3 regions of the Bradyrhizobium sp. BWA-3-5 genome follow, and region 1 is predicted to be linked to each of the others. Evidence: riboswitches for the same ligand, from Rfam matches in the RefSeq annotation. Region 1 holds a riboswitch; each other region holds the start of a gene.

Region 1 (4,832 bases):
CTACGCGAGGACGGCGAGCGCGCCAAGCATGGCACGATCTCGGGCGCGCTGCACGCGCCCTATCCCGGCATCGCCGAGAGCCTGAAGCCCGGCGGCATGCTGCGCGAGGTCGCCGCCGCCACCGGCCGCCGCGTGGTGTTCTTCTGCGCGTTCGGCGAGCGCTCGGCAATGGCGGTGGCCGCCGCGAAGAATGCGGGGCTCGCCAACACCGCGCATATCGAGGGCGGCATCGATGCGTGGAAGAAGGTCGGCGGACCGGTGGTTCAAGGGTAGTCAAGTTGAAGTCGTCGTCCCTGCGAACGCAGGGACCCATACGCCGCGGCGCCAATGATAGACGTCGCGGCTGGTTGCCTTTCTTATTACATGCCCTGTGGTTATGGGTCCGTGCCTTCGCAGGGACGACGCGGCATTTGCGGCGCATGCTGCCCCGCCACTTTCAACTCTGCCGCCATCGCATCAAACATCCGCCCAGGGAACGATCACGGCTTCGTTCTGGTGTTCCGCGCGATAAGCCGAGATCCGGAACACATCCGCCATCACCTGTTCGGAGAGCGCCTCAGCCGGCGCGCCCTGCGAGACCAGCCGTCCGTGGTGTAGCACCAGCACGTGATCGGCAAACCGCGCGGCCAGCCCGAGATCATGCGTCACCACCATGACCAGCACGCCCTTGTCGGCGGTTGCGCGCAAATTCTGCATGACGTCGATCTGGTGCCGCGGGTCGAGCGAGGCGGTCGGCTCGTCGGCGAGGATCACCGGCGCTTCCACCGCCAGCGCACGGGCCAGCGCGACGCGGCTGCGCTCGCCGCCGGACAGTTCGGTGACGCGGCGATCGCTGAACTCCATGACGTCGACCGCCTGCATGGCACGCAGCACCGCCTCCGCATCCCTCGCCGACAGCCGCGCGGGATCGGTCGCACCATGCGGATAGCGGCCGAGCGCCACGATATCGCGCGCGACCAGCGGCCAGTGCACCATGTGTCCCTGCGGCAGATAGCCGAACCGCTTTGCGCGCTCGCGCAGCGGCAGCGACGACAGCGCCTGTCCGCCGATCTCGATTTCGCCTTCGGACGGGATCAATCCCGCCAGCGCCCGCAGCAGCGTCGTCTTGCCGGCGCCGTTGGGACCGACCAGCGCCACCAGATGGCCTGCCGTCAGCGCCAGCGACACGTCCTGCAGCACGACGCGGCCGGCGAGCCGTACAGCGAGTGCCTTTGCGGTCAGCAGCGCATTCTCGCTCATGCGACACCTCCGCCGAGCGCGCGGCGCTCGCGCATGATCAGATAGAGAAAGAACGGCACGCCGATCATCGAGGTCAGCACGCCGACCTTGATGTCCGACGTCGAGGGAATGATGCGCACCGCGATATCGGCCGCCAGCAGCAGCGCGGAACCGGCGAGCGCGCTCGGGATCAACAGCCGGCCCGGATCATGGCCGATCCCGGGCCGCATCAGATGCGGCGCGACCAGGCCGATGAAACCGATCGTGCCGGTGACGGCAACCGCCCCGCCAACGCCGAGCGCGACGCCCGAAATGACAAGCAATCGCAAGCGGCCGACATCGACGCCGAGGCTTTGCGCGGTTTCCTCGCCGAGGCTGAGCGCGCGAAAGGCATGGCGCTGACTGAGCAGCATGGCGGCGCCGGCAATAATGAAGGGTAGCGCCAGCATCACGTGCTGAAAGCTGCGGTCCTCCAGCGAGCCCAGCAGCCAGAACGCGATCTCCAGCGCCACGAAGGGATTGCTGGAGAGATTCATCACCAGCGCCGTGGCCGCCCCGGCAAAGCTCGAGATCGCAAGTCCCGACAGAATGAGAATCAATAACCCGGCATTGCGCCCTGCGATCGACAGCAGCACGAACACCGAGCCGAAGGCGGCGATGATCGCCGCCACCGGCATCGCATAAGAGCGCACGTCGGCGAGGCCCAGTGCAATCACCAGCACCGCACCGAACGCGGCCGATTGCGGCGCGCCGAACAGCGAAGGCGACGCCAGCGGATTGCGCAACAGGCCCTGCAGCGACGCCCCCGATAGTCCGAGAATGGCGCCGATCGCCAGCGCCAGCAGCGTGCGCGGCAGGCGAATTTCCCGCACAATGACCTGCGATACCTCGCTGCCGCCGCCGAACAACGCTTCCGCCACCACTAATGGCGAGAGCCGCACCGGCCCGATGCCGAGCGAGATCAGCATCAGCAGCACAACGAGAGCTGATATCGCAAGCGTCGCGCCGATCCGCCGGCGCGCGGCATCCGCATTGGTCAGGGTTACGGCCTCAACACTCATCAATAGTCCAACGGCAGTTTTGCTCGCTGAGGTACATCAGTCCGGTAGGCGCGGCGCATGCGGCAAAAATAGCGCACCCGTCCAGCGAGGATTCCGAGAGCGCCTCCGGCGGATTGACTCGCTATTTGACAAACTTCTACCATAGTTTCCGACGGTTCCCGTTCGGGGATCAAAAGGGAATGCGGTGCGGGGAAAATCCCCAATTCCGCGGCTGCCCCCGCAACTGTAAGCGGCGAATCCTTCGTCATAGGCCACTGGGCATCTCGGTCCTGGGAAGGCGACGATGGGGTAACGACCCGCGAGCCAGGAGACCTGCCGTCAGCCGTGGTCACACGCGAAGATGTCGGTCGGGGAGTACAGGCATTAGCTTCACCTGAGCTGCTTTAGGCACATGGTGAGACTTAGTTCGCTGTGACGTGCCACTGACGTCATACCGAGGTCTCGACCATGTCTTCCACCACCGCCATGCGGCAACACCGCTTCTGGCTCGCCAGCAGTTTTTTGGCGCCGATCGTATCGTTCGGCATTTCCGCCGCAGAGGCGCAGCAGGCGCCATCCGAACCATTGCCGCCGATCGAGATCACTTCGCCGACCGACCCGAATCGGACTCGCGCAAAGCCGACCTACGATGAAGCATCAACCTCGCGCCGCGTCGTGCCGGCGGCTGCGCCATCAAGCGGCACGCGGCCCGCATCCGGAACCGGCGCGGATGCCTCGCCGCAAAGTGCTGCGCAAGGTGCGGGCGGAGGCGGCGGCCGGCAGTTCTCCGGCATCGTCGGGACGTCGGCGACGGTGATCACGGCTGCCGAGATCTCGCATTCGCCGGCCCAGACGCTATCCGAGATCATTGCGCAACAGCCGGGCGTGCAGTTGCAGTCGCTCTATGGCGGCGTCAACGGCGCCAAGACGTCGGTCGATCTCCGCGGCTTCGGCGCGTTTGCCACCGCCAACACCCTGGTCCTCGTCAACGGCCGCCGGCTGAACGATATCGACATGGCCGGGGTCGATCTTTCGACCATTCCGCTCCAATCGATCGAACGGATCGAGATCACCCGCGGCAACAGCGGCGCAGTGCTCTACGGCGACAACGCGGTCGGCGGCGTCGTCAACATCGTCTTGAAGGACGGCGTCGGCGGCCCGCCCGTCGCGATGCGCGCAGAGGCCGGTATCGGCTCGTTCAACCAGCGGCTTGCGAACATCTCGGCCGCGACCAATTACGGACCTTGGTCGACGTCCTTCTATGGCAACGCCATCAAGTCTGATGGTTACCGGGTCAACAACGCCCTCGACCAGCGCAACGGGGTGGGCAATCTCAACTACAGCACACCGGACCTCAAGGCCTTCCTTACGGTGACTGGTGACGACCAGAAGCTCGGGTTCCCGGGCGGACGCACCGTCGATCCCTCAATCGGACTCGATCAACTCGTCACTGACCGCAGGGGGACCAATACGCCGTTCGATTACGGCAACCAGCAGGGCGCCAGCGCCACCACCGGCTTTACCAAGACAATCATGAACGGCGTCGACCTGATCGTCGACGGCGGCGTTCGGAAGAAGGACACGCAAAGCGGCTTCTTCGGCGCGGTACCGTTTGCCTCGCCACTTCCGAGCTTCTCCTCCACCTATAACGACGCATCATTGCTGACCTGGTCGATCACGCCGCGATTGAGCGTCAAGAATTCGATCTTCGGGATGCCCTCGCAGATCCTGACCGGCATCGATTATTACGATGCGACATTCAATCAGGACCGCGGAGCGTTCAAAGGCCTGGCGCCAACCCACATCTATGACCTGTCGCAACAGACGCTGGCCGGCTACTGGCAGCAAACCATCGGCCTGTTGCCGGCGACCGATTTCTCCTATGGCGCCAGGATTCAAAACACCAGCCTGAGTGCCCGCGATCGGTTCGATCCCAATGCGCCCGGTTGCGCCTTGTTCTTCAATTGCAGCCCCGCGGCCTCTCCGCTCGACAGCAACGAAACACAATACGCACTGCATGCCGGCCTCGAGCACCGCTTCAACAGCGTGTTCTCGGTATTCGGCCGTGCCGCGCGGGCATTCCGCACCCCAACCGTCGACGAGCGTGTCTCCAATGGCCCCTTCTTCGTTCCGGGGACTTTCCAGTTGAAGACCCAGACCTCGCACGACATCGAGGGCGGATTCCGCATCAAGAGCGGTGGCTTTCAGATGCAGTCGAGCATCTACAACATGGATCTCGAGAATGAGATCCATTTCATTCCAGCACTGTTCTACAACGTCAACCTCGGTCCGACCCGCCGCTACGGCTCGGAGACCAGCGCCTCGCTGCGCGTCAGCGACACCGTGACGCTGCGCGGCGGCGTGGCTTACACCCGCGCGGTGTTTCGCGAAGGGGAGTTCGCCGGTAACGACGTGCCGCTGGTATCGCGCTACACCGCCAGCGGCGGCGTGACCTGGAACATCTGGCAGAACTACCTGGTGCTGGATGCCACCGTCCGCGCCTGGAGCGAACGCTTCATGGACAATGACCAGGCCAACACTCAGCGGCGCATTCCGGCGGACGCCACCGTCGAT
Region 2 (4,832 bases), 2.2 Mb from region 1:
GGGCGTGAGGCGGGCGACCGCGCCCTGCTGATCCATTGTTGGGCCGGCATCAGCCGCTCAAGCGCTGCGGCCTATGTGATCGCCTGCGACCGCAATCCGGGCTTCGAGCGCGACATCGCGGAGGAATTGCGACGCCGTGCGCCATCGGTGACGCCGAACCGGCTGATGGTGTCGCTGGCCGATGATTTGCTCGGACGAGGCGGCCGGATGGCGGAAGCGATCGATCGGATCGGCCGCGGTGCCGACGCTTTCGAAGGCAAACCATATCAGCTCCCGTTGTCGTGGCCTATCGGATGATGGCGGCGACGCCGAGCAGGAACCCGATCTCGAATACCTGTTCAATGGCGCCGAGAACGTCGCCGGTGTATCCGCCGATCAGCCGTCGCGACCATATCGCGAGGGCAGCGGCCAGCGTGGCGCCGAGCAGCGCTCCGGAAAGCACCGAAAAGGCGGAAATGAACGCCAGCGGCAGCGCGGCAATAACGACGGTGATCAGGGCAAACCGTATTTCCTCAGCACGAACGGGCACCTCGGCATAGTTGACTTTCATTGCCGTGGTATCGCCCGTGTAGCTCATGGCGTTGATGACAAACCCCGGCGTGGCGCGTGCTGCGGCGTGGCTCGCGACCAGTGCGAAGGCGCCGGCCCATAAGGGCAACTGCGTCAGCGCCGCTATGCGCAAGGCGACGCCAAAACCCAGGGCTAGCGCGCCGTAGGTTCCGATTCGGCTGTCCTTCATGATCTCCAGCCGTCGTTCGACGGTCCAGCCGCCGCCGAAGGCATCGATGGTATCGGCGAGGCCGTCCTCGTGCAGCGCGGAGGTGATGACGGCGGCGGCGATGATCGCCAGCATCGCGGCAACAAATGGCCCCCAGATTTGGCCGGCAAGCAGCAGAACGATCGCCGAGCCGGCGCCGATGCCGCTTCCGACCAGCGGAAAATATTTTAGGGATCGGGCCAGCCAGTCCGGCTGGGGCGCGGCTTTTGTCGGCGGCGTGGGCAGGATGGTGAGAAACCGCACCGCATCGAAGAAGCGCTCGGTCTCGTTCATGTCAGATATTCCCGGCCAGAACGTCGCTGAGGTCGGCGACGTCGGTCACGAGCCGCGCGGCCGCGCGCACCAGCGGCACGGCGAGGAGGGCACCTGTGCCTTCACCGAGCCGCAGCCCAAGATCGAGCAGCGGCTTTGCGCCGAACGCGGCGAGCACGATGTCGTGGCCCTTTTCGGCGGAGCGATGCGCGAGCACGCAATAATCGCGCGCAGCGGGACAGAGCCGAATGGCCACCAGCGCGGCCGCACTGGAGATGAAGCCATCGATGACGACCGGCCGCCGCTTTGAGGCCGCGCCCAGCACCGCGCCGGCCATCATCGCAATTTCGAGCCCGCCGAACTCGCTGAGGACGTCCAGTGGAGAGCTGGCATCGCTGCGCGCCGCGGCTTTGGCGATGGCGGCCCGCTTGCGTGCCATGCCCGGATCATCCTGCCCGGCGCCGGTCCCAATACATTCATCAAGCGGCGCCGGTGCCAGGCGATGCACCAGCAGGGCGGAGGAGGCGGTGTTGCCGATGCCCATTTCGCCGAGCGCGATGATATCGGCGCCCGCGGCGATCTCGGCCATCGCGAGCGCGCAGCCCTTGGCCAGCGCATCTTCGGCCTGTCGCATCGTCATTGCCGGTTCGCGTGCGGCGTTGGCGGTACCCATCCGGATCTTGGCGTCGATCAAATTGGGATGCGCGGGCAGTTCGGCGGCCACCCCGGCGTCCACGACGCGAATCCCAACATCGCCCGCGGTGGCAAAGGCATTGGCGCTGGCGCGGCCCGCCAGATAGGTCCTCACCATCGCGACTGTCACCGCCGACGGATATTGCGACACGCCTTCCTCGGTGAGACCGTGGTCGCCGGCGAAGACCAGCAGCACGGCCTTGTCGGCTTTGGGAGCCGCTGGATGCGCGATCATGCCAAGCCGCACAGCGAGGTCCTCGATGCGCCCGAGCGACCCCAAAGGCTTGGCCTTCCCGTCGATTCGCGCGCGCATCGTTGCCTCCAACTCCTGATTGAGCGGGGGAACGAAAGGCGGCTGCCAAAGCGGTCGGGATTCGGTCGTCATGGGGTTCCTTTCCGGGCCTACCTGACCCAACAGCCCATGTCAGGTCAATCCGATCTGACCCAAGGGCCGCACCGGTTGACCCCGGCTACCGCGGCGGCTAGCGTCATCCGCGATGGTCCTCCCGCGAGGGAGGTGAAAAGGGAAGCCGGTGCGAGTTCTCTCAATGCCGGCGCTGCCCCCGCAACTGTAAGCGACGAGCCCCGAGCCGATGCCACTGGGATTCCCGGGAAGGCGGCTGACGGCAACGACCCGCGAGCCAGGAGACCTGCCATCACGAACTGTGCTTTGGAGGCGTCGTCGGGGCGGGGTGCACCGGACGGGAGCGAGCCTGACGGCGATGAGCCGTCGGCGCGACCCAACAAAGCTCGTGGCCCGACGGCCGTGATGTGAGCCTGTGATGGATCGCGAAAAGGCTGAGCAAAATCCCGCTGATTTGGCGTTGGTCGAAGCTGCGCGTGCGAACGCACCGAGCGGCCCTACCTTCGTGAGCGTGTGCATCACCTGCAGGAACGCCGATGGCGGCGCCGTGGTCGGCCCCGATATGTTTGAAGCGGTCAAGGCCGCGATCGGTTCGTCCGATCACGTTCAGGTGCGGCCGGTGCAATGCCTTAGCGTCTGCAAGCGGCCCGCAACCGTCGCGGTGTCAAGTGCTGATGGTTACACGTTCTTGTTCGGCGATCTGCAGACCGAGAGCGGCACTGCGGCCCTCGTATCGTTTGTCGAGTCCTACCGTAACTCCGACTACGGCCTGGTGCCGTGGCGCGAGCGGGCGGAAGTTCTGCGCAAGGGCATGGTGGCGCGCGTGCCGCCGATGCGCTGGTCGCCGGACGACGGCAGCGCACCGAAATGACTGTTCTTGCCACCACGCTGGTGCTGGGCGGCGCGCGCTCTGGCAAATCCGCGTTCGCCGAGCGATTGGTCGCGGACAGCGGACTTGCGCGGATCTACCTCGCCACCGCGACTGCGGGCGACGACGAGATGCGCTCGCGCATCGCCCATCATCGTCAGCGGCGGGGCGACGGTTGGATCACCGTCGAGGAGCCGCTGGCGCTGGTCGATGCGCTGACCCGGGAGGCCATCCATGGCCGTGCCGTGCTGGTGGACTGCCTGACCTTGTGGCTGTCAAACCTGATGCTTGCGGGGCGCGACCCCGAAGTGGAAGCGCGCCGGTTCACGCGATTTCTCGGCGTGGCCCAATATCCCGTCGTCCTGGTGTCAAACGAGGTCGGCCTTGGTCTCGTGCCCGAGACGCCGCTCGGCCGCAGCTTTCGCGATGCCCAGGGCCGCCTCAACCAGATCGTCGCCGCCACCGTCCCCAATGTTGTTTTCATCGCCGCCGGGCTTCCGCTCTGGCTGAAGCGCTCGACTTAAAGGAGAATATTGAAATGTCCCGTGTCCCCGTCACCGTGCTCACCGGATTTCTCGGCGCCGGCAAGACCACGCTGCTGCGTTCGCTGCTGACGCAGGCCGATGGCCGCCGGATCGCCGTGATCGTCAATGAGTTCGGCGATGCCGGATTTGACGGGGGACTGGTCGAGGAGTGCGCCGCAAGGGCCTGCGCGCCCGGCGATATCGTCGAACTCACCAACGGCTGCATCTGTTGCGCGGTCGCCGATGATTTCATTCCGACCATGGACAAACTGCTGACGCGCGACCGGCCGCTGGATGCCATCGTCATCGAGACGTCGGGCCTGGCGTTGCCGCAACCGCTGTTGAAGGCATTCGACTGGCCCGCGGTGCGCACCCGCGCCACGGTCGACGGCGTGGTCACGGTGGTTGATGCATTGGCGCTGTCGGAAGGCCGCGTCACCATCGACGAGGATGCCGTTGCCGCGCAACGGGCCGCCGACGATTCCCTCGATCACGACGATCCGATCGAGGAGGTATTCGAAGATCAGCTTGCCTGCGCCGATCTGGTGGTGCTTTCCAAGAGCGATCTGGTTTCACCGGCGGCGCTGGCTGGGATCGAGGCGCGTCTCAAAGCCGTGCTGCGGCCCGGCGTCAACATGGTGCGTTCCAAGGGCGATATGGCGGCGCCGGTTTTGATCGGCCTGAACGCCGCCGCGGAAGACGACATGGCAGCGCGCGCCGGCCACCACGGCGAGGAGGAGCAGCACGATCACGACGATTTCGACAGCATCGTCGTGATGCCGCCCGCGGCCGCTAGCGTCGATGCCATGCGCGCGCGCGTCACTAGTGCCCTGAATCTCACTGGCGTGTTGCGCGTCAAGGGGCACGCCCGCATCGCCGACAAGTCGGCTCCGATCGTGGTGCAGGGCGTCGGCGGGCGGGTTGACCTCGCATTCGCGCGGCCCGACGCGATGCAGGCACAGCATCTCGTAGTGATCGGCCTGAAGGGTTTTGACGGCGATGCGGTTCGCCGGGCGCTGCAGGGGTAGCAGGGGACCTCCACGCGGATGCACCTGAAGCTCGACAGTAGCGGTAGTATCGATGATGGCGACGTCGCCCGCGATCTCGGGCAGGAGCCCGCCGATATCGTCGTGCTGTCAGCGGCCGATAGCGACCTCGCCGCCTTCGGTGCGGCCCATGCGGCGCTGGACGGCGATTTTCCGAGCCTGCGACTCACCAATCTGCTCGCGCTCGGGCACCCGGCTTCCGTTGACCTATATGTCGAGCGCACGTTGTGCCGGGCCAGGATCGTGGTGCTCCGGATGCTCGGCGGCGAAAGCTATTGGCCGCACGGCGTCGAAAGCCTGCGGGCCG
Region 3 (4,832 bases), 3.0 Mb from region 1:
AAGCAGGCCTTCGACATCGAGATAGGTATCGATGTAATCGGCAAGCGTATCGAGCGCGCTCTCCACCCTGGCGCGGTATTGCTGGTCCGCGGCCGGAATGTCTAGTTGTGCGAGAAATGTCTTGCGGAAACTGTCGGAAGCGAACAGGCCGTGCAGATAGCTGCCATACACGCGGCCGTCGCTGGATACCGCGCCTTCCGGCGCTCCGCCAAGCAAAGCAAATGGCCGTGCACGATCCGGCCCGTCGGTATGTCCGATGTGAATCTCGTAAGCCTCGATCTGCCGGTTCGTCGCAGCGTGGACCGCCGTGACGCGGCTCAGAGTCTTTTGTGGCGTCATCACCGTCGTTACGTCGATGAGTCCGAGACCGGGAGTTTCGCCCGCCGGTCCCTCAATTCCCTCCGGATCCGCCACACTGCGTCCGAGCATCTGGTAACCGCCGCAGACGCCAAGAACATGACCGCCGCGACGATGATGCGCAAGAAGATCGATGTCCCAACCTTGGGCGCGCAGGAAGGCGAGCTCGCCGCGGGTCGACTTCGAGCCCAGCAGGATCACGAGCTTTGCATCGCCAGGGATTGCTTCTCCAGGCCGGACCATCACAAGGTCGACATCAGGTTCGAGCTTCAGTGGATCGAGGTCGTCAAAATTCGCGATCCGCGACAGCGCGAAAAGACAATCTTGCACTTGCCTGCCTTGCGTGCGCCGGTAAGCCCAAGCGCGTCTTCGGCCGGAAGTTCACGAGCGCAGGCGAAGTAGGGAAGGACCCCAAAGCCCCGCCACGATGTGCGCGCTTCGATCAGCCGGTAGCCGTCATCGAACAGTGATGGATCGCCGCGGAACTTGTTGATGACGAAGCCGCGAATCATGGCCGCATCGTCGGGATCGAGCATGGCCTTGATTCCGACGAGCTGCGCAATGACACCGCCGCGATCAATATCGCCGACCAGCACGACGGGAATGTCGGCCTTGCGGGCAAAGCCCATATTGGCGATATCGGCGCTCCTCAGATTGACCTCGGCGGGGCTGCCGGCGCCCTCGACGAGAACAAGATCGGCGCGATCCTTGATACGGGCGAAACTCTCGAGAACCGGCGCCATCAGCGATGGCTTCATCGCAGCGTATGCACGCGCGCGCGCAGCGTCGCCACGCGGCGTCCGTGCACGATGATCTGGGCGCCGACATCAGTTTCCGGCTTCAGCAAGACCGGATTCATATCGGTATGCGGCTCGACACCTGCGGCCTGCGCCTGCAATGCCTGCGCGCGTCCGATCTCGCCGCCGTCGACCGTCACGGCGGCATTGTTCGACATGTTCTGCGGCTTGAACGGCAGCACCCGATTGCCGCGCCGGGTGGCAGCGCGGGCAAGGCCGGCCACGATGAGCGACTTGCCCACGTCCGAACCCGCTCCCTGGATCATCAATGCGCGCGCCATCGAATCGAATCCCGATTGCTTGGTCAGAACTCAACGCCGGGCTGGGCCTTGATGCCGGATCGGAAGGGATGCTTCACGAGCGTCATCTCCGTGACAAGGTCGGCGGCGTCGATCAATTCCTGCTTGGCATTGCGTCCGGTGAGGACGACATGCATCATTGGCGGCTTTGAATTCTTCAGGAACTCAACGACCTCTCCGATCTCCAGATAGTCGTAGCGAAGCGCAATATTGATCTCGTCGAGAACCATCATGCGCAAGGCTTCATCAGCGATCAGCTGCTTGGCCTTTTCCCATGCGGTGCGGGCAGCGGCGATGTCGCGGACGCGGTCCTGCGTTTCCCAGGTAAAGCCTTCCTCCATCGCATGGAATTGGCACAGTTCGCCAAAATGTCCGGTGAGCAGGCGGCGCTCGCCAGTGTCCCATGCACCCTTGATGAACTGCACGACGGCGCAGGAAAAGCCATGCGCGAGGCACCGCATGATCATGCCGAAGGCCAAGGAAGATTTTCCCTTGCCTGCCCCGGTGTGGACAATGATGAGCCCCCTCTCTCCACTCTTGGTGGACATCATCCGGTCGCGCGCGGCCTTCTTCTTTGCCATTTTCTTTGCCATTTTTGCCGAATGGCGGGCATCCAATGCGAATTCGGAGATCGCGGTTTCTTCCTCAGCAGCATCAGATCCGGAAGTCATCTGCACGTCCCTTTGGCTTGACAAGTTGCACGCTTGGGCAAATGGTGCGGTGGCGTTGGTTCCTGTCCTACGACAGGCGAAGAGGGAATGCGATAGGGCTCTAGCCTCAAAGCTCGAGCCTGAAGCGCAGCCGCCCCCGCGACCGTGACCGGAGAGATCTCCAAGAGCCACTGACCTTTAAGGGTTGGGAAGGTGGAGATCGAGGGAAGAACCTGCTCCGCAAGCCGGGAGACCTGCCAGCGCACCGATTGACCACCGGCGGACGGGGTGTTCCGCGACGGGGAGCGAACCCGTGTGTCATTGGTTCGCGTACCTCATCGCCTCCGCCAAATTTTTGTTGAGAAGGGGCGATGACCGTCACGCTTCACGTCTGCATCACCTGTCGTGCCGACCAGGCAGTAAGGGATGGCGAAACCACACCGGGCGCGCGTCTGCACAGCGCTCTCCTCGAGGCTGGCGTGCCGGAGGGCGTCAGCGTCGTTCCGGTCGAATGCCTGTCGGCCTGCAGCCAAGGCTGCTCGATTGCGCTCTCGGGGCTTGGGCGCTGGTCCTATGTGTACGGTCGCTTGTCCGATGCAAACGCACCGGATGTAGTCGCCGGGGCTGCGGCCTACGCGGCCGCGCCAGATGGCATTGTGCCATGGCGCAGCCGGCCGGCGATCTTCCGCAAGCAGTCGCTTGCCCGTATTCCACCGATCGCCGTCCTGCCAGAGGCCGCAGAATGAATACCCTCACCAAGGTTCCGGTGACCGTCGTCACTGGTTTTCTCGGATCGGGCAAGACGACGCTGATCCAGCACTTGATCACCAATGCGAACGGCAAGAAGCTTGCGGTGCTTGTCAACGAGTTTGGTAGCGAGGGCGTCGACGGCGAGATCCTGAAATCCTGCGCCGACGCCAGCTGTCCTGCCGAGAATATCGTCGAGCTCGCCAATGGCTGCATCTGCTGCACGGTCGCCGATGACTTCATCCCCGCCATGGAGCAACTACTCTCGCGCCCCGTGAGGCCTGATCATATCGTGATCGAGACATCCGGCCTGGCTTTGCCAAAGCCGCTGCTCAAGGCCTTCGACTGGCCAGAGATCCGCTCACGAATCACGGTCGACGGCGTGATTGCGCTTGCGGATGCCGAGGCCGTGGCCGCCGGCCGCTTTGCGCCCGACCCTGCCGCAGTGGAAGCGCAGCGTTCGGCCGATCAGAACCTCGATCACGAGACGCCGCTGTCGGAAGTGTTCGAGGATCAGATCGCGTGCGCGGATATCGTGCTGCTCACCAAGGCGGACCTTGCCGGCGCGGCAGGACTTGAAGCGGCCAAGGCGGCGATCACCGCCGAAATGCCGCGTCGCGTGCCAATGCTGCCTGTCGTCAATGGTGCAGTCGATGCGCGTGTGATCCTTGGTCTCGAAGCGGCTGCTGAAGACGATCTCGCTTCGCGACCTTCTCATCGCGACGGCGAAGAAGAGCACGAACACAACGATTTTGCTTCGATAGTCGTCGAGCTCCCGGAAGTGGCTGACGTGGATGCGCTGGTCGAATCGATCAAGCGGCTTGCGCGTGAGCAGAACGTATTGCGCGCGAAGGGATATATCGCGGTCGCGGGCAAGCCGATGCGATTGCTGCTGCAATCGGTCGGCGAGCGGGTGGGGCATCAGTTCGATAGGCCATGGGGCACGCGGCCAAGGCGCTCGAAGCTGGTGGTGATCGGTGAACACGACGATATCGATGAGGCGGCCATCAGGACTGGACTCGAGATCTGATGCACGTCATCTTTCGCGAGAGCCGCGGTCTTGAGGAGACTGCGATCCCTAAGGATCTCGGTCAAGATCCGGCAGACCTTGTCGTGCTCTCGTTCTCGGACAGCGATCTTGCCGCGTTCGCCTCTGGCTGGCGTCGCGGCCGTGCCGGACTGCCATCGCTGAGGCTCGCGAATCTTGCGGAGCTGCGTCATCCCCTGTCGGTCGACACCTATATCGAGCGGACGCTGTCGCATGCGCGCGGCATTTTGGTGCGCCTGATCGGCGGCGAATCCTACTGGTCATATGGGCTGGCTGCCCTGCATCAACTTGCGAAGGACCGCGATATCGCGCTTGCGGTGCTCCCCGCGGACGGTCGCGACGATCCGCGCCTGGATGCGCTCTCGACATTACCCGTGTCGGCGCTCGGACGGCTGAAGGCGTTGTGCGACAAGGGCGGAACGGTTGCGGCGCAGGCTGCAATCGCACAACTCGCACTAGCTTCGGGTCTCTATGCGGGACCTGTCGTCGGCGAAGTCGAAATTCCCGAGATCGGTTTCTACGATCCGCGTCGTGGTGCAGTCGCGGCGCTGCCAAATCCCGATCGAGGGCCGCATGCGCTCGTCACCTTCTATCGCTCCTATCTCACCTCAGCCGATACCGCCCCGGTCGACGCGCTGATCACAGCCCTGCGGAAGAAGGGTTTTGATGGCTATGGCGTGTTCGTCGCCTCGCTAAAGGTGGCCGGTGTGACGGATTGGCTTAAGCGGCAGTTCGAGGAATGCACGCCTGCGGTGATCGTCAATGCAACCGCTTTCTCTGCTGTCACCGGCGAAGGGACGACGCCTTTCGATGCTGCATCCTGTCCGGTGTTCCAGGTCGCGTTGTCGACGGCCCGGCGCGAGGAGTGGGCGGAATCGCTTCGCGGTCTCTCGCCGGGCGATCTGGCGATGCATGTGGTGTTGCCCGAGGTTGA

What was found. A riboswitch is a leader RNA that binds a small molecule or an ion and turns the genes downstream of it on or off. The one in region 1 is predicted to bind cobalamin.
Region 2: another riboswitch for cobalamin. It lies ahead of RX331_RS30260 (DUF1636 domain-containing protein); the one in region 1 lies ahead of RX331_RS02805 (TonB-dependent receptor).
Region 3: another riboswitch for cobalamin. It lies ahead of RX331_RS26615 (DUF1636 domain-containing protein); the one in region 1 lies ahead of RX331_RS02805 (TonB-dependent receptor).

What each region holds. Positions count from the first base shown of each region.
Region 1 covers NZ_CP136626.1:602,776-607,607, reverse strand. Annotated here, with positions in the region: gene RX331_RS02820 (MBL fold metallo-hydrolase) at 1-273, shown strand, start outside; gene RX331_RS02815 (ABC transporter ATP-binding protein) at 457-1,239, opposite strand; gene RX331_RS02810 (iron ABC transporter permease) at 1,236-2,279, opposite strand; cobalamin riboswitch at 2,415-2,614, shown strand; gene RX331_RS02805 (TonB-dependent receptor) at 2,727-4,832, shown strand, end outside.
Region 2 covers NZ_CP136626.1:6,308,887-6,313,718, reverse strand. Annotated here, with positions in the region: gene RX331_RS30275 (protein tyrosine phosphatase) at 1-297, shown strand, start outside; gene RX331_RS30270 (adenosylcobinamide-GDP ribazoletransferase) at 287-1,051, opposite strand; gene cobT (nicotinate-nucleotide--dimethylbenzimidazole phosphoribosyltransferase) at 1,053-2,108, opposite strand; cobalamin riboswitch at 2,205-2,396, shown strand; gene RX331_RS30260 (DUF1636 domain-containing protein) at 2,506-2,958, shown strand; gene cobU (bifunctional adenosylcobinamide kinase/adenosylcobinamide-phosphate guanylyltransferase) at 2,955-3,479, shown strand; gene cobW (cobalamin biosynthesis protein CobW) at 3,494-4,507, shown strand; gene cobN (cobaltochelatase subunit CobN) at 4,526-4,832, shown strand, end outside.
Region 3 covers NZ_CP136626.1:5,530,317-5,535,148, reverse strand. Annotated here, with positions in the region: partial or broken gene RX331_RS26625 (cobyric acid synthase) at 1-1,435, opposite strand, end outside; gene cobO (cob(I)yrinic acid a,c-diamide adenosyltransferase) at 1,459-2,124, opposite strand; cobalamin riboswitch at 2,164-2,380, shown strand; gene RX331_RS26615 (DUF1636 domain-containing protein) at 2,475-2,849, shown strand; gene cobW (cobalamin biosynthesis protein CobW) at 2,846-3,880, shown strand; gene cobN (cobaltochelatase subunit CobN) at 3,880-4,832, shown strand, end outside.